2 regions of the Luteibacter sp. HAY1-4A genome follow, and region 2 is predicted to be linked to the other one. Evidence: riboswitches for the same ligand, from Rfam matches in the RefSeq annotation. Region 2 holds a riboswitch; the other holds the start of a gene.
The links. A riboswitch is a leader RNA that binds a small molecule or an ion and turns the genes downstream of it on or off. The one in region 2 is predicted to bind thiamine pyrophosphate.

Region 1: it holds a riboswitch for thiamine pyrophosphate, as region 2 does, so the genes downstream of both, ACPYOD_RS07480 (TonB-dependent siderophore receptor) here and thiC (phosphomethylpyrimidine synthase ThiC) in region 2, are expected to answer to the same signal.

Annotation. Positions count from the first base shown of each region.
Region 1 covers NZ_JBNDHZ010000017.1:330-9,641, forward strand. Annotated here, with positions in the region: partial or broken gene ACPYOD_RS07470 (calcium-binding protein) at 1-964, shown strand, start outside; gene pnuC (nicotinamide riboside transporter PnuC) at 1,139-1,738, opposite strand; gene ACPYOD_RS07480 (TonB-dependent siderophore receptor) at 1,728-3,905, opposite strand; TPP riboswitch at 3,961-4,057, opposite strand; gene ACPYOD_RS07485 (phosphotransferase enzyme family protein) at 4,079-5,212, opposite strand; gene ACPYOD_RS07490 (AAA family ATPase) at 5,223-6,410, opposite strand; gene ACPYOD_RS07495 (HvfC/BufC N-terminal domain-containing protein) at 6,596-7,330, opposite strand; gene bufB (MNIO family bufferin maturase) at 7,327-8,169, opposite strand; gene bufA2 (BufA2 family periplasmic bufferin-type metallophore) at 8,223-8,486, opposite strand; gene ACPYOD_RS07510 (DoxX family protein) at 8,608-9,075, opposite strand; gene ACPYOD_RS07515 (HvfC/BufC family peptide modification chaperone) at 9,087-9,312, opposite strand, start outside.
Region 2 covers NZ_JBNDHZ010000037.1:35,264-44,575, reverse strand. Annotated here, with positions in the region: gene ACPYOD_RS13450 (TolC family outer membrane protein) at 1-866, opposite strand, end outside; gene ACPYOD_RS13445 (protein-L-isoaspartate O-methyltransferase family protein) at 901-1,560, opposite strand; gene ACPYOD_RS13440 (TetR/AcrR family transcriptional regulator) at 1,885-2,550, shown strand; TPP riboswitch at 2,581-2,680, shown strand; gene thiC (phosphomethylpyrimidine synthase ThiC) at 2,754-4,595, shown strand; gene ACPYOD_RS13430 (ferritin-like domain-containing protein) at 4,757-5,320, shown strand; gene ACPYOD_RS13425 (DUF2333 family protein) at 5,363-6,382, shown strand; gene ppa (inorganic diphosphatase) at 6,502-7,035, opposite strand; gene ACPYOD_RS13415 (prolyl oligopeptidase family serine peptidase) at 7,298-9,312, opposite strand, start outside.

The sequences.
Region 1 (9,312 bases), on a different contig from region 2:
CGAAGGGATCACACCGGATGATGTCTACGTCCGGCGTGGCAGCAGCTATCAGGTTTACCTGTACATCCGCGGTACCAAGGACGGCCTCACCATCGACTACTACTTCTACAACGAAGAGCACCGCCTCAACGACATTCGCTTCGCCGACGGCACCTCCTGGTCGTACGAACAGATCAAGGCCATGGTCCTGGCTTCCAGCGACAGCGACGACACCCTCTATGGGTATGCCAGCGACGATGCGATCGACGGAGGACTTGGTAAGGACGTGCTCTACGGCAATGGGGGCAATGACCGCCTGGATGGTGGTGAGGGCGACGACAAGCTCTATGGTGGCGACAACGACGACATCCTGACTGGTGGTCTGGGCGACGACAAGCTTTACGGCGGCGACGGCAATGACGTCCTGGAAGGCGGCATCGGTCTTGATACGCTTGAGGGCGGCAATGGAGATGACACGCTCCACACCGGCACCGGTGGTGGCTGGCTTACTGGCGGCGCGGGGTCGGACACCTATCTGTTCGGCCATGGCGATGGTCTCGTCACTGTCAACAACAATGACAGCAGCAAGGGTCGGCACGACGTACTTCGGTTCCTCGAAGGGGTCTCAATGAGCGAAGTCGCCATTGAGCGCGTCAACAACGATCTTTATCTGTATCTGGAAGACAGATCGGACCGTATTCGGGTCAGCGACTATTTCCGTGGGTCGAACTACCGCGTGGACGCCATCCGCTTTGACGATGGGACGGAATGGTCGTACGAGTACATCCAGAGCCGCCTCTCGGCAACAAACGGCCGGACCGCTTCCATGCAGGCTTCTGATTCACCGGGCGCCTGGAGTATCGAGCAAGACCTCAACGCGCTCATCTCCGCCATGGCCGGCGCTGGCCCGGCTGGCGACACGGCCGGTCCCGTGATGCCGCCGGCCCAGCAAACCCAGCCGAATTGGGCTTCGATGTCGGTGTAGCGCTCTATACGCAGGAAGTACTTCTATCGGCAAACGAGCCGGCCGGCACTGCGTGCACGGCCGGCTCCTTGCATCGAACAACGTACTGAAGAGACGTTATGGATGAAACGATTCGGGCACAAGAAGGTGCCGAGTTCCACCTTCGCAGGAACGGCGGCTTGGGGAGGGCACGGCTCAACTGTTGAGTGAGTTTTGGTTCTGTGGCATCGGGGGCGTCGAGGTGCGCCATGCCTTCAATCCCATCGCCGCCAACACGACGAAGCCCGCATACAACACCGCCGTGACCGGCAGCGACTTGTACACGTACTCACCCACATAGATTACGTCGACCACGATCCACAGCCACCACGCGGCCGCGTGGCGCCGCGCCTGCCACCACTGCGCGACGAGGCTGAACGCAGTGAGGGCGGCATCGAGCCAGGGCAGCGATGCATCGGTGTAGCGATGCATCGCGTAACCGAGCGCGAGTGCGGCCGCCGTGCCGAGGGCCAGGTGCACGAGCGCCTCGCGCGGCGAAAGTGCGGCGACGCGCACGTGGCCGCTGCCGTCCAGGTTGCGCAGCCAGCGGTGCCATCCGTACAGGATCAGCACGGCGAAGATGACCTGCAGAAGCGTGTCCGAGTACAACCGCGCATCGACGAAAATCCAGGCGTAGGCGATAACCGAGACCAGGCCCACCGGCCAGCACCACGGGCTGCGCCGTGCGGTGAGCCACACCCCCGCCGCGCTCACCAGCGCGGCGAACACCTCGAAGGGCGACAACTCAAAGGTCATAGGTCATCGAGAGGCGTGCGAGGCGCGGCATGCCGGGGAACAGGTAGCTGTCGCCTCCCGATGTTCCCGTATCGCGCCAGTAGAAGTGGTTGAAGACGTTGTCGACGTTCAGCCGGAAGGTAAGCGCGTGGCCGCTTACGCTGGTCGCGTAGCGCAGGCCGGCGTCGAACACATGGTATGCCGGCACCCGGTGCGCACCATCGGGCGTCGCCACGTTCGCGCTGGCGTAGCGCCAACCGCCGAGCACCGCGAGGCCGGGAGCGAACGGCAGGCTATAGTCGGCATAGAGCGCCGTGCGCCAGCGCGGCACGTTCACCACCTGATGGTCCTCGTACGCCTTGGCGCCCGTGTCCTCGGCGCGTGCCCGAATATAGTTCGCGCTAGCGGTGAGGCGCAGGTTGTCGGTGACGCGGCCCGCGAGATTCAGCTCCACGCCGGTATGCACTTCCTGGCCCTGCTGGACGAACGTGAATCCCTCGGCCGTGTCGTCGGGGCGTGCGAACTGGTAGGCCTGCCGGATGCGGAAGACGGCGGCCTGGAGATCGAGGGCGTCGCTCACGGCGTACTTCACGCCCGCCTCCACCTGGCGCGAATGCAGCGGCGCGAGGGTGGTGCCGCCGTTCGAGGCCCAATAGGGCGCTTCGCGTCCGAGCGACAATCCCTCGCCATAGCTCACGTACGTCGTAAGCGGCGCAGTGGGCTGCCAAAGCACGGCCGCCTGGGGAAGGGTCTTGCTCATGCGCGTGTTGCGCTCGAGCGCGCCGGCATCGTCGTACGATCGCTCGTCGAGCCGGACGAGCCGCGCGCCCGCCAGCACCTGCCATGTCTCGCCCAGGTGCACGCGGTCGATGGCGAACAACGTGCGCTGCCAGCTCGTGAGGCGGCGCACCGAGGCGCCCGGCTGGTTCGGCGACGGGTCGAATACCGGCACCACACGGTCGTCGATATTCGCGGTGCCTACGTAGTCGTACACATAGGGACGCTGGTCGACGGTGCGGCGGAACGACGTCGCACCCACGTTCACCTCGTGATCGACGGATCCCGTGGCGAAGCTGCCGGTCACCACGCCACGCAGTTCGTCGTTCTGCCGGGTATCGTCAGGGCTGCGGAAGTCGTAGACGTCATAGTCGCCATTCGGCGCGAAGAAATAGCCCGGCGTCGCACCGGATGCGCACGCTTCGGAATAAAAGCAGCCATAGGCGAAGGCCACGTTGTCGTCGATCACCGTGTGGCTGTGCCCCGCAGAGACCTGCGCATTCCAGTTGTCACTGAAGCGATAGTTGAAGCGCAGCGACGTGTTGCTCGAATGGATGCCCACGGGACGCTGCCACGGCTGGTAACCGAGCAGCCGCGTGCGGCTCGGGTGCTGCGGCAATGCGGTGCCGCCCAGCAACTGGTAACCCGACGCCGAGCGCTGGCCGCTGGTCTGGTAATCGGTGTCCAACAGCAGCGTGGCCTTGTCGCTTATCTTCCAGTCCGCGGCGACGGAGACGAAGCTGCGACGGCCGTCGGTGTGCTCGATGTACGAATGGGTCTTCTCGTTGGCCGCGTTCACGCGCATGCCGAAGTTCGGGCTGAACCATGTGCCGAGATCCAGCGCTTCGTAGCTCGAGCCATGCGAGTCGGTGCCGATCGTGGCGGTATGGACGTCTGCCGCGCGTTTGCTCACGTAGTTCACGAGGCCGCCCGGTTCGACCACGCCGGCCTCCAGCCCGCCCAGGCCCTTCAGCACCTCCACGCGCTCCTTGCCTTCGAGCGCCAGCAGCTGCTCCGCCGACATGATCATGCCGTTGAAGCGGAAGCCCGTGGCGAGGTCGAGCGGGAAGCCGCGAATCGACACGTCCTGGTAATAGCCGGCGGGCGCGTAGTTGTCGTTGATCGCGGCGTCGCCACGCACCAGTTCGCTGAGCGTGCGCGGTTGGCGGTCGTCGATCTGCGCCCGGGTCATGACCGTGATCGATGCCGGCGTGTCGTGCAGCGGCGCGCTGCCGAAGCTGCCGAACGTATCCAGCTGCGAGTCGGTGGCGCGGTAGCTGTTCGCGGTGGTCGCGTGGACATCCACGGTGGGCAGGGTACGGGCTTGCTGCGGGGAGGACGTTTCGTCGGCCGCGTGGGCGGACGCGACGAACAGCAGGGCCAGGAAAAGCGGGGTGCGGGAGAGGGTCATCGTCGTCTTCGGGGTTCACGGACGAAGCGACGGCGAACCACGGGCGCCACCGGCCTCCGTGGTTCTGCAAGCTCCCTACGCCGGTACTAACCGGGTCAGGTTCCAAGGGACTCTCTCAGCCCGGCATTCGCCGGGCACCCCCGCTTCTAGAATGCGTATTGAACCACGAATCGTCAGGGGGCGCTGCGAATCGCCTCAAGCAGGGCCTGGCCATAGGGCCCTCGGAACCACGCGGCATGGCCGCGCAGGAAGGTGTGGTACGCCACGTCGGCATGGTCGCGGCGGCCGGTGATGCCCTCGAAATACTCCACTTCCGAGAGGGCGAAATCCAGGTGCACGAGGGGGAGCAGGTTCGCCAGCACATCCAGTGCGGCGCCATCCAGCGGGCGTACCGACCGGTAGCCTGCGATGATCGCCAGGGCAAGATCTTGCCTTGCGATATCGCCCCGCTCGACCTCCAGCCATGCGACGGTATTGCGTTCGATGGCTGTCGCAAGATCGAACAAGGCGAACGTGGCGGCGCTCAGGCCGAAGTCGAGCACGTCCGTGATGCGCGCATCGTCTTCTGGGCCACTCCAGCAAAGGTTGGAGACGTGCCAGTCGCCATGTGACCAAAGGCGCGGCTGGCTCGCCAGCGCATCGGCCACGCGCGCGTGCCATGGCGCGATGGCCGCACCGATCTCGCCGCGCCAGTCGCGCTCGTTCAGGTATCGCGCCAGCGCGGGACGCCAGGGAAGCTGGGCGGCGATCATGGCGAGCGGGTCCTTGGAGGCGAGGATGTCCGCGCGTGCGACGAGTACATGCGTGTCGCGCTGCGGAGCGTCGAAGCCTTCCGCCGCCGAATGCATCCTCGCGAGCATGCTCCCGGTAACCAGCGCGTGGCCCTCCCCGCCAATCGGCGACCACGAGAACGCGTCGCGATAGATGTCGACACCACGCGCAGGTTCGTGCAATTCGTAGACCCAGTCTCCCGATCCGAACACGCTGACGCCGTCGGCGTCGTGAAGGATGCGCGGCACCGGCATGCCCGCTTCGCGGACGAAGGTGGCGAAACGATGTTCCTCGGCAAGGGTGGCCTCGTCGCGCACACGCCGGTGGTGGCGCTTGATGAAGACGCGCCCCGCCGTCGTAGTCGCCAGCGCCGCGGCGGAAAGCGGCCGCGGACTGCGCCAGTCGACGGAGCGCAGCGCACCCAGCGAGGGAACGCGCGCGACGACCGGAGCTACCTCGGCCATCGTCAACGGCGGCCAGTCGGGTTCCAGTTGGTCGCCGGCAAGTCCGTGCGAGAGGTGTGCCTCGTCGATCATCGACTGCAAGTCAGCGCCAGTCGTTGCCAGGCATGATGCGCTTCATGAACTCATCGAATAGCGGCACGGTAAAAGCAGTGTCGCCATGGCTTGGAGACCAGATCATGCCTTTGTCGATAATCGCGCTTCTCGTGGGAGCCGTCGATTGAACCTTCTTACCCAGTACCTCAGCAATATCGCCTGAGCGGTGCGGACCTGGGCCCAGATCGGCCATCGCGCGAAGATATTTCTTCTCTGTCGGAGTCATCCGATCGAACCTGACACGGAAGAACCCCTCATCCATCGCCGAGATTACCGAATCCGACGCCATGGAGACATCGGCAACCGTAATGGGAGAGGAAGATGCGTAGTTCCACGTATGCGCCCCCCATTCTTGAATGAAATAGGGATAGCCCTTGGTATGTTCGAGGATGAGTTCGACGGCGGCGGGCTCGAAGGAGACTCCTTCTTCTTCAGCGGGAAGGACGATCGCAGCCGTCGCGTGAGGTTCCTTCAACGCTCCTATCTCCGGGAACTCAAAGAGCCGTTCCGAATAAGACTTCGCTTCGCCCATTTTTCCACGCAACTGCGGCAGGCCCGCGCCCACCAGCATGACTGGCAGGTTTCGTTGCGAGACGCGATGCATAACAGTAATGAGGGCAGCGAGCTGATCCTCCTCCACATATTGCAGTTCATCGATAAACATGGCGAAGACTGTACCTGCCGCCTTTGCAGCATCGCCTACGGCTTCGAAGAGAGCCTGCATGTCATGTTCGAGGTCCCCGTTGTCGGCTACGCCGGGCTCGGGTTCATAGTCAATGCCGACCTCAATGTCGTTGTATTTAAACTTCAAGGATTTTGCGAAGCCCGCCAAAGCACGTAACGCCTTCGTACCCGCATCCTTTGCAGCGGCAATTTTGCTCAATCGGGTCAGGGCTACCCGCAACTGAGGCGCAAGCATGGCTGGCAATGATCGACCCTCGGGCGCCTCTATCCTCGCCGTCTGGACTCCAGCTGCCTCGGCATCAGCCCGCAGGCGGTCCAGGAGAACCGTCTTCCCTACCCCTCGAAGGCCGACCAGCATCGCGCTCTTGGCGCTTCTTCCAAGGCGCACCCGCTCAATGGCGATACGCACCATTTCGCGAACTTCGTCTCTACCTGCCAGTTCATGGGGCTGAGAGCCGGCGCCAGGGGAATAGGGATTGGTAATCGGGTCCATGGCTATTTATAGCGAGATTTGAAAAGTTAGCATTCGAGCATAACTTTGCTAATTTCGCTATAAAAGGTTTCTCGGTAGGCATTTTACGGCGGTGGGATGCGGCTTTTTCCTGTCACACGGCCCTGGTGACCGGAAAGGTGTCGGGCTGCGCCCCTCCGGTCCCATGAGGACAGATTCGAACGCGCCTAGGGTCGCAGGCCGCGAATCATACCCTCGGCCGTCCAGGCACCCAGGCAGCCACCGGCGATGCGGGCGGTCTGTTCCTCGTCGTGGATACGGCGAAGGCCGGCGCATATTTCACCGAAGCTGGCACCGGCCAGCGCGAGGTCCAGGCACATGGATTCGTCGGCCGTCATGCTGGCGAACCGCGGCGACAAGCCCTGCCGCCACACCCGTGCGCCGACGCCGGCATCCACGACGACCACCGGTGGCGGGGACACCTCGTCGGCCAGGGCGCGCCACAGCGCCACGGCGTTACTGCACATGGGCCGGAAGCGCAGCGTCGGCACGAAGTCGATCTCCACGCGGTCCCAGTCGTCGGCCGCGAGGTCGCGCACGTCCATCGGCTGCACGTCGGGACCGGCGAACGCACGGCGCAGGTGCCAGTCCAGCCATGCCAGTTCGCTCACCTCCACGTCCGCGGGATAGGCATGCTCCAGCCACTCCACGAACTGTTCGCCATAGGCGTCGAGCGTCCAGGACGATGGCGTATGGCGGTCGATGTAGCGGGATGCATTGGCGTCGAAAGCCTCGTCGCCAAGCCAGAGAACGGTTTTCGCATAGGTATCGCGCAGGCAGGCGAGGAGTTGCGCGCGATAGTTGTTCGCATACACGGCCATACCGCGCGCGTCGATGCCTTCGGGCACCGCCCCCATGGCGAGAGCCGTGGCGAATCCGCGCTGGCGATCCCTGAGGTTCATGCGGCGCGGACGCCTGCCCGACGTGCCAGCTCGCGTGCATGCGCAAGCTCGTCCAGAAGCTCGGCCAGCGGCGGGATCCGGTCGTCGCGTTCGATCATGACCGCGACATCGCCGAGGCGTTCGACGAAGCGGCCGTACAGGTTCCACACGGGATCGCACACCGGTGCGTCATGGGTATCGATCAGCATGTCGGCGCCCTGGCTGTGGCCGGCGAGGTGAACCTGCAGCACGCGATCGAGCGGCAGGCGGCGCAGCCAGTCGTCCGGATCGTGCCCGTGGTTCGTGGCGCTGACGTAGATGTTGTTGACGTCGAGCAACAGGTAACAGCCCGTGCGCGAGCACAGTTCGGCAAGGAATGCCGCTTCGCCCATGGCCGCCTCGGGAAAGTCGAGGTAGGTGGACGGGTTCTCCAGCACCAGCGGGCGCCCGAGGGTGTCCTGTGCTGCGTGCACATTGGAGACCACGAGGGACAGGGCTTCTTCCGAATACGGCAGCGGAAGCAGGTCGTGGGAGTTGAAACCATCCACGCCCGTCCAGCAGAGGTGGTCGGACACCCACGACGGCTCGATGCGATCCGCCAGCCGGCGCAGCCGGCGGAGATAGTCGGGGTCGACGCCGTCGCTCGAACCGATGTTCATCGACACGCCGTGCAGGACGACCGGATAGCGTTCGCGGATGCGGGTAAGCACGTCGAGCGGCTTGCCCCCATCCACCATGAAATTCTCGGAGATGACCTCGAGGAAATCGACCGGCTGGCGCGTCTCGAGGAAATCGTCGTAGTGCGGAATGCGCAGGCCCAATCCGAACCCGGACAACGCTGTCGGTGTGGGGTGGGACATCGAACGCTCCACGCAGAGGCCCGGCCGCCGCGAGGCAGGCCGGGCCACGAAGATTACTTTGCGGTCTCGCTGCCGCCCTGGGCCTTGCATTCCTTCACGGACACTTCCTTGAAGCCCTGGCCCTTGCAGGTGTTCTGACCCTTGCAGTCGTTGTGGGCGGTCTTGCAGTCCGACGTGCCCTTGCAGCTGTTGATACCGTAGCAATGCACCGTCTTGCCGGCGCCCTGCTCCGCGGCCTGGGCGGGCGCGGAAATCGCGGCGGCCGAGATGGCGAAGATGGCTGCGGCGGCGGCGATGCTGTGGGTGGCGGTATGCATGGTTTTTTCTCCGTAACAGGATGGTTTGCCAGAGTGGCATTGTCTGATTCGCCAGACCGGGCCCGCCGGTTACAGGAGGATACCTTTTTCGTCGTCCGCCGGTACCGCCCGCCCCTTCACGTCAGCGAATGCCGAAGACCCTGTCCAGGGACAACCGTCCCGCGCCCCGACCAAGGAGGTAGAGCAGGATGGCGGCCCACGAGAGATGAGTCGGCCAGGCATCCGGATACACGAAGATCTCGATGATGGTCGTCATGCCCAACAGGACGAAGGCGGAGAAGCGAGTCGCCAGGCCAAGCACCAGCAGGATGGGTACGAAGGTTTCGACGCCCGCCGAGAGATGCGCCGCGATTTCCGGCGGCAGCAACGGCAACCGATATTCCGTTTGGAACAGCTCGTAAGTGGCGTCAGTGACGGTGAGGAAGCCTTCCACCTTCGTGCGCCCGGACTGGAAGAAGATGGCGGCGATGGAAAAACGCGCCGCCAGCGCCAGCAGGTCGTGGCCGATCCATGCCTGGAGACGGTCCGCGAGGGCGTTCCAGCGGCTGCGCAAGGTGGGACGAGTAGAAGCGACGATGGTGGAGGTCATGGGCGGCTCGTTCATGGGGTGGCGAATGCACCGGACCGCAAGAGCCCGGAAAGGGTGAGATCGATGCGTGCGTCGGGATGCGCCTTCGCGGCGGTCATGGTGGCTTCGCCCAGCGTGGCGCCGGCGGCACACACCTCGAGGAGATCGATCGCCAGCGCATCGGCGGGCAGCACCCGCACGTCGTGCCTCGCGCGGAGGACGAGCGCGTGTTCGGGCTGCCAATGGAGGTGTTCGTCC
Region 2 (9,312 bases):
TGGCCGGCCCGTGCCGAGGAAATGCTGTGCTCGGCCGAATCGACGTTGTACTGCGAGGCGACGATCGTCGGGTTGCTCTTCACCGCTTCGGCGACCCAGGCCTTCGGGTCGTTCGGCGACGGCGCGTCCATCGGCAGGTCTTCGCGCAGCTTCTTCAGGTTGTCGGCCGGCTTGCCGGTGATCTGGGTGAGCGCTTCGCGCGAATCGGCGAGGGTGTTCTCGGCCGTGATCACGGCGGCCACCGCGGTGTCGTGCTGGGCCTTGGCGTCCTGCACGTCGGTGATGGCGGCCAGGCCGACATCGAAACGCTGCTGGGCCTGCTCGAGCTGGCGAGCCAGGGCCTGCTCGTTGGCCTTCGCGAAGGTGAGGGCGTCGTCGTTGGTCAGCACCTGGAAGTACGCCGTCGCCACACGGGTGGCCAGCTGCTGCAGGGCGGCCTCGTACGTGGCGTCCTGGGCCTGCGACGACGACTTGGCCGCCTTCAGGTCGGCATAGCGGCTGAGATCGAGCACGCTCTGGCTGATCGTGGCGCTCACGTCGCGGGTGCGGGTGTGACCGGCGTCGCCGGTGAGCACCGGATTGCCGGCCCCGTCGACCACCGGGTTGCCCGCGGCATCGGTGACGATCGACCGCGACGGACCGTTCGGATCGCTCTGGTTGAGGCTGAGCTGGGCATTGATCTGCGGCAGCAGCAGGGCACGCGCCTGCGTCACGCCCTCACCCGTGGCGAGACGGGTGGAGTCGGCCTGCGACAGCACCGGGTCGTTGGCCCGGGCCTGGCGGTAGGCGTCGAGCAGGTCTTCCGCATGGCTCGCGAAAGGCATCGCGGCCAATGCCAGCGCGACAGTGAGCAGCTTCAAGCGCATGGTTTCGCCTTGTAAGTGAAGGATAGCGGGTGGGTCAGAGCACGAACCGCTTCACCGGCGCGGCATGCGCCAGGTACGGAAGGTCCGTTTCGAACAGCGATTCCTCGCGATACCGTCCCTCGCCCTCGTGGGTCAGCAGGACAGCCGTCTGCGCGGGCGAATCGCCGCGTACCACGAACATGCGTCCGCCGGGCTTCAGCCAGCGCACGAACTTCTCGGGAACGTTGTGCACGGCGCCCGTGACCACGACGGCGTCGAAAACGCCCGCGGGCGTGTAGCCGTTGACCGCCTCGGCGGTTTCGAGCTTCACGTTCGCCACGCCGGCAGCCGCCAGGCGCGCACGGGCGGCCTCGACGAAGTCGGCGTGCATGTCGATGCTGGTGACCTTGCCGGCGAGCCGGGCGAGGCATGCCGTGAGGTAGCCCGAGCCTGTGCCGATTTCCAGGACCTCGTCCACCTTGTTAAGCGCGACGGCCTGGAGCACGCGGCCTTCGATCACCGGCTTCATCATCACCTCGCCATGTCCCAAGGGCAGGGTGAGGTCGGCGAAGGCCACGTTGCGGTGCTCGGGAGCGACGAAGTCCTCGCGGCGCACGCTTTTCAGGGTCTCGAGGACGTCGGCGTCGAGAACCTCCCAGGGACGCACCTGGTTCTCGACCATGTTCTGCCGGGCCTGCTCGAAATTCATCGCCATGGTTGTATTCCGTACGAAAGCTGCAAAAAGATTCGGAAGGATAAGCGCTTAGCGCCCGGTTTCCCAATAGCTAGAGGCTGCGGTGCCGGGGCTCCGGGACGAAGTGCCGGAAGTCACCGGACTGGACTGACGGAAGTCATGCCCTTCGCCGAATGGCCTCAGGTACCTGAACGACCTGGGTGGTGAACCCCCGATCCCATGGGGTAACCGCCGCTGCATCCCCATTTACCATTCTAAGGTAGCCCGGACGGTCAGAACCCTGCTGGAAATAACTGAACCGACGCGTATAATAAAGTCATAATCTCTGTTTGTGAAGGTGCAGCCATGAACGCCAGCCCGAAACTCAAGACCCAGGGACCCGGGCGTCCGAAGGACATGGAAAAGCGCGCGGCCATCCTGGACGCCGCCAAGGCGCTCTTCACGCAGGGCGGCTTTGCCGGCACCAGCATGGACGCCGTCGCGGCTTCGGCCGGCGTGTCCAAGCTCACGGTGTACAGCCACTTCGGTGACAAGGACAACCTCTTCCGCGAGGTGATCCGCGCGCACGTGCAGGAGCGCCTGCCGGACGACCTGTTCGACTTCAGCCAGGGCGCCGACATCCGCGCCACGCTCACCAACATCGCCAGCCGCCACGCGGCGATGGAAACGAACACCGAGTCGGTGGGCACGTTCCGCGCCATCCTTTCCGACTGCCACAACGGCGGCAATCCGCGCTTCGGACGGCTCGTCTGGGAAGAGGGCCCGGTGCGCATGCACAAGCTGATGCAGCGGCTGCTCGAGGGTGCCGCCGCACGCGGCCAACTCGACATCCCCGACGTATCGCGCGCCACCACGCAGTTCCTCGCCCTGCTCAAGGGCGACCTGCTGATCCGCCGCCTGTTCGGTTGCGAAGACTGCGCCGTGCAGTTCGCGGAAGAGGTGAAGGCCAACGCGCTGGCCGCGGTCGACATGTTCATGCGCGCGTATTCCCCGCGCAACGTCAACGTCTGACCCGCTCGCACCCGCTTCGTGCTTTAATCCGTCGCGAAGCGGGGGTGCCCAAGCGAAACGCGCGGGCTGAGAGAGTCCCTTCGAACCTGATCCGGTCCGTACCGGCGTAGGAAGCTTCGTCCACGATCGGCATGCGTACGCGCATGCCGTGTCCCGTGACGGCGCCGTCCGCTTCTCCCTTCCCCCTGAGGAACGAGAAGCCGATGAACGCCATGCCCTCCGATCTGGCCCGCGCCGCGCGCGAGCTGTCCCAGTCAGTTACCGCACCGATCTCCGGTTCGCGCAAGGTCCATGTGACCGGCAGCCGTCCGGGCCTGCGCGTGCCGATGCGCGAGATCGCGCAATCCGCCACACCCACGCTCTTCGGCGGCGAAGCGAATCCGCCGATCGTGGTCTATGACACGTCCGGGCCCTATACCGACCCCTCGCACACCGTGGATCTCGCGGCCGGCCTGCCGGCCCTGCGCGCCGCATGGATCGCCGAACGCGGAGACGTCGAGCGGCTGGATGGCTTGTCGTCGAGCTTTGGAAGGGGCAGGGCGAACGACGCGCGCCTCGACGCCATACGCTTCGGCGGAACGCGCCAGCCGCTGCGTGCCCGCGGCGGCGCGAACGTCACGCAGATGCATTACGCCCGGCGCGGCATCGTCACGCCGGAAATGGAATTCGTCGCCATTCGCGAGAATCAGCGGATCGATGCGCTGGCCGATGCGGTCCTCCGTGCGCAGCATCCCGGGGAGGCGTTCGGTGCGGCATTGCCTGCGCGCATCACGCCGGAGTTCGTGCGCGACGAAGTGGCGCGCGGCCGCGCCATCATTCCCGCCAACATCAACCATCCCGAAGCCGAGCCTATGATCATCGGCCGGCGTTTCCTTACCAAGGTCAACGCCAACATAGGGAACAGCGCGGTGAGTTCCGGCATCGCGGAAGAAGTGGAGAAGCTCGTGTGGGCGATCCGCTGGGGCGCAGACACCGTCATGGACCTTTCCACCGGCAAGCACATCCACGAGACACGGGAGTGGATCGTACGCAACGCTCCGGTGCCCATCGGCACCGTGCCCATCTACCAGGCATTGGAGAAGGTAGGCGGTGTCGCCGAGGAACTGACCTGGGAGATCTTCCGCGACACGCTCATCGAGCAGGCGGAACAGGGCGTGGACTATTTCACCATCCACGCTGGCGTGCTCCTCCGCTTCGTGCCGCTCACGGCGAAACGTATTACGGGCATCGTGTCGCGCGGCGGGTCCATCATGGCGAAGTGGTGCCTGGCGCACCATCGCGAGAATTTCCTCTACACGCATTTCGAGGACATCTGCGAGATCATGAAGGCCTACGACGTGTCCTTCAGCCTGGGCGACGGCCTGCGGCCAGGATGCGTCGCCGACGCGAACGACGCGGCGCAGTTCGGCGAACTCGACACCCTGGGCGAGCTGACGAAAGTGGCATGGAAGCACGACGTGCAATGCATGATCGAAGGGCCGGGACACGTGCCCATGCAGCTCATCAAGGAGAACATGGAGCGGCAGCTGGAAAAGTGCCATGAGGCGCCGTTCTATACGCTCGGGCCGCTCACGACCGACATCGCTCCCGGCTACGACCACATCACCAGCGCCATCGGCGCCGCGATGATCGGCTGGTTCGGCACGGCCATGCTCTGCTATGTGACGCCGAAGGAACATCTTGGCCTGCCCAATCGCCAGGACGTGCGCGATGGCATCGTCGCCTACAAGATCGCCGCGCACGCGGCCGATCTGGCGAAGGGGCATCCTGGCGCGCAGGTGCGCGACAACGCGTTGTCGAAGGCCCGTTTCGAGTTTCGCTGGGACGATCAGTTCAACCTTGGGCTCGATCCCGAGAAGGCACGGGAATTCCATGACGAGACGATGCCGAAGGAAGCGCACAAGTCGGCGCACTTCTGCTCCATGTGCGGACCGAAGTTCTGCTCGATGAAGATCACGCAGGAGGTGCGGGATTTTGCGGAGGGGATGGAGGGAAAGGCATTGGAGTTCCGGGAGCAGGGTGGCGAGGTTTACCGGAAGGCTTGAACTCAATGTGGGAAGCGCGCTGGCGCGCGAACGGTCTTGCCGCGAGCATCCCTCCGCGCGCGGGCACGCTTCCCACGATCCGGCCTCCCGTCTTCACCGGCTTTTCCCGTCTCACGCCCTACCGTCATGGTCTTCCCAGTCCCTTCTCCAGGAGACCAGGCATGTCCCAGCCCAAGCCCTTCATCAGCGATATTGAGAACATCCGCAAGCGCGCCCGCGAACACATCGATAACGGGGCGGTCACCTCCGGTTATCGCGCGGACCGCGAAACGGTCATCAAGCTCCTTAATGAAGCCCTCGCCACGGAACTCGTCTGCGTGCTGCGCTACAAGTACCACTACTACATGGCACCGGGCATCCACTCGCAAAGCGTGAAGGCGGAGTTCCTCGAACACGCGACGCAGGAGCAGGAGCACGCCGACCGCATCGCCGAGCGCATCACGCAGCTCGACGGCACGCCCAATTTCAATCCCGAAGGCCTGCTTTCGCGCAGTCATGCCGATTACGTGGAAGGCACCACCCTGGTGGACATGATCAAGGAAGACCTGGTCGCCGAGCGCATCGCGATCGACAGCTACCGCGCCATCGTGCAATACATCGGCGACGACGATCCGACGACGCGGCGCATCATGGAAGACATCCTGGCGCAGGAAGAGGAACATGCCGAAGACATGGCGACGCTGCTCGAGAACCTCGGTGCGAAGGGCGAACCCGCGGCCCACTGAGCTAAGCTAGGCGCTCACGTTCGCGACAAGAAGGAAGTCTCCATGAATGCGACCGCCACTCCCGCGCCGGCCCGGCGCCGGCGCAATCCGCTCGGCCTGGCGATCCTCCTGCCGATCGCCCTGCTGATCCTGCTCGTGCTGCTGCTCATGTGGTGGTGGGACAAGGAGCCGGAACAGTTCGACCCGGTCGCGGCCACCACGGCGCACATGAAGGACATCGGCCGGCCCATGAGCACGGGCGCCGTGACCACGTACACATTGATCCGCTCGGTCGACACGCTGATGGACAAGCGCGGCGGCTACCTCAGCAACGACCGGATGCCCCCGGGCGTGTTCATGGATAACATGCCCAACTGGGAATTCGGCTCGCTGACCGCGTCGCGTGACCTGGCACGCGCACTGCGCAACGACTTCAGCCGCTCACAGACGCAGTCCACCGAAGACAAGGACCTCGGCGAGGCCGATCCTTTGCTCAACAGTCCCAACGACCGCTGGTTGTTGCCCAGTTCGGAATCGCAGTACGGCAAGGCGGTGGACGACCTCGACAACTACCTGTCGCGGCTATCGGATGCGGCCGACGCCAACGCGCATTTCTATGCGAGGGCCGACAATCTTGCCGATTACCTGCAGACGGTTTCGGCACGCCTCGGTTCCCTGTCGCAGCGGCTGTCCGCCAGCGTGGGCCAGTTGAAGGTGGACGCGGCTCCGGATGCCGCCGTGGGTGCGAACGCGGGCCCTGCCAAAGCGATCTACGTGAAGACGCCCTGGTCGAAGATCGACGACAACTTCTATGAAGCGCGCGGTTACACCTGGACGTTGCTCGAACAGCTCAAGGCGATCCGGCACGACTTCGCGCCCATCCTGCGCAGCAAGAACGCCGACGCGAGCCTGCAGCAGGTCATCCGCGAACTCGAGGAGTCGCAGAAGTCGCTGGGCAGCCCGGTGGTACTGAACGGTTCACCGTTCGGTTTCTTCGCCAACCACTCATTGGTCATGGCGAACTACGTGTCGCGCGCGAACGCCGCGATCATCGACCTGCGGGCCCTGCTGGGCCGCGGCTGAGAGGGCTTTATGTGGGAGCCGCTTTAGCGGCGATGGGTGCTCGCCGCGAGTTTGCCCGCTGCCGCGCAGCATCGCCGGCATAGCCGGCTCCCACACAAAGGCCGTCCTGACTCCGGGTTTTACTTATCGGCCTTGTAACGGCCCATGCCGGCCGTGATCTCGGCCTTCGCCTCGTCGGCGCCGACCCAGCCCTCGACCTTGACCCACTTGCCCTTCTCGAGGTCCTTGTAGTGCTCGAAGAAGTGGCCGATGCGCTCCAGCCAATGGCCCGACACCTGCTTGATGTCGCGGATGTGCGCGTAGCCGGCGAACACCTTTTCCACAGGGACGACGACCAGTTTCTCGTCGGCGCCGGCTTCATCGGTCATCTTCAACATGCCGACCGGATGGCAGCGGATCACCGAGCCCGGGACCAGCGACAGGGGCAGGATCACCAGGGCATCCAGCGGGTCGCCGTCGCCGCCCAGCGTGCCCGGCACGTAGCCGTAGTTGCACGGGTAGCGCATCGGGGTGGAGAGGATGCGGTCGACGAAGATGGCACCGCTTTCCTTCTCGACTTCGTACTTGACCGGCTCGGCATCCTTCGGGATTTCGATGATGACGTTGATTTCGTCCGGCACGTTGCGGCCAGCGGAAACGAGGTGCAGACCCATGGGATTCCTTGATTCTTTGGGGATTAGGCGGGCCGGATAGGATACGGCCAGCCCACCCCCGGGGAAACCCCGGTCTGGCCTCGAGGACCGTGGAGCCCATCTCAGCGGCGAAGACCCGTGAGACCCGCTTCAGCGGCGAGGCCCTTGTAGGAGCCGCTTCAGCGGCGATCCCGCGGTAGCGGGCACGCTTGCCGCGAGCACCCATCGCCGCTGAAGCGGCTCCCACACGAGACCTCCTGCCCCTGGGGCAGGAGGCTCCGGCCTACTTCAGGTGCTCCCAAAGATAGGTGTACGCCAGGGCGTTCATGAACGCCGACTGCTTGTTGTCGGCCGCCGCCCCGTGGCCACCTTCGATGTTCTCGTAGAAGCTGGCATCGAAGCCCATGGCCTGCATGCGCGCGGCCATCTTGCGGGCGTGCACCGGGCCCACGCGGTCGTCGCGGGTCGAGGTGGTGAAGAGCACCGGTGGATACTTGGTGCCCTTGTGGAGGTTGTGGTACGGCGAGAAGGTCTGGATGTACTTCCATTCGTCCGGCTTGTCCGGGTCGCCGTATTCGGCCATCCACGATGCACCGGCGGACATGTGCGGATAGCGCTTCATGTCCAGCAGGGCTACCTGGCTCACGACCGCGCCGTAGAGCTGCGGATACTTCGTCAGCATGTTGCCGGCGAGAAGGCCGCCGTTGCTGCCGCCCATCATGCCCATGTGTTTCGGGCTCGTGATCTTGCGGTCGATCAGGTCCTGCGATACCGCCGCGAAATCCTCGTACGCCCGCGGACGGTTGGCCTTCAGCGCAGCCTGGTGCCAGCGTGGACCGTATTCGCCGCCGCCGCGGATATTGGCAACCACGTACACGCCGCCCTTTTCCAGCCATGCACGTCCCACGGCCGCCGAATACATCGGTTGCAGCGCGATTTCGAAACCGCCGTAGCCGTAGACGAGCGTCGGGTTGTTGCCGTCGGCCTTCATCGCCTTCGGGGCGATCTCGAAATAGGGCACCTTCGTGCCATCCTTCGACGTGGCGAAATGCTGGCTAACCACGTACTTCGATGCATCGAAGAAAGCGGGGCTGTGCTTGAGGGCCTCGCTGCCACCCTGGCCGATCACGCCGTAGTACAGCGTGGGCGGCTGGAGGTACCCGGACACGGTGAGGAAATACTCGTCGGTATCGTCCGCATCCACGCCCGCCGCCTGGATGGTGCTGAGTGCCGGAGCATCGCCCAGTGGTTCGCTCTTCCATTCGCCCTTGGGCGATGGCGTAAGGATGCGCACTTCACTCACCACGTCGCGCAGCACATTGAGGATCAGGTGGTGCCGGGTCCACGAATGCCCGGACAGCGAGGTATGGTCGTCCGGCGTGAACAACACGGTGATGTCGCGCTTGCCCGCCATGAAGTCGTCGAAGTTCGCGGCGAGCAGGGAGCCGGAAGGATACGTCTTGCCGCCTACCGTCCAGGCCGTGCGCAGTTCGATCAGCAGCCATTCGCGCTCGACATCGGTCTCCGCGTCGTTGGGCACGTCGATCTTGGTGAGCTTGCCGTCCTTGCCGCGCAGGAAGGTCTCGCTGTTGTAGAACTCCAGCGCGCGCGACACGAAATCGCGTTCGTAACCGGGCGTGCGGTCGCGGAACGCCCAGATCGACATGTCCGTCTTCTTGCCTTCGTATACCGTCTTGGCCGACGACAGGGGCGTGCCCCGCTTCCACTCCTTCACGATGCGCGGGTAGCTGGAGTCGGTCATCGACCCCGGGCCGAAGTCGGTCGCCACGTAGAGGTGGTCGTCGTCGATCCAGGCGGTCTGCGTTTTCGCTTCGGGCAAGGTGAAGCCGTCCTTCAGGAACGTCTTCGTCGACAGGTCGAACTCACGCACCACGTCGGCGTCGGCACCGCCGCGCGAGAGGTAGACGAGGCAGCGGCGGTAATCCGGCTTCAGGCACTGCGCCGCGTGCCACACCCAGTTCTCCTTTTCGGAGGCGGCGAGCGCATCGAGGTCGATCACCGTTTCCCACGCCGGCTTGTCCTTCCGGTACTCGGCCAGCGTCGTGCGCCGCCAGAGACCCTTGGGGTGCTCCTTGTCGCGCCAGAAGTTGTAGAAGTGGTCGCCGATCTTGGTGACCATGGGAATCTTCGCGTCGGAATCGAGCACCTCGAGGATGCGCGCGTCCAGCGTCTTGAAATCCTGGCTTTTGGCGTATGTGGAAACCGTCGAGGTGTTCTGTGCCTTCACCCACGTGAGGGGCTTGGCACCGTCGATGTCCTCGAGCCAGAGGTTTTTGT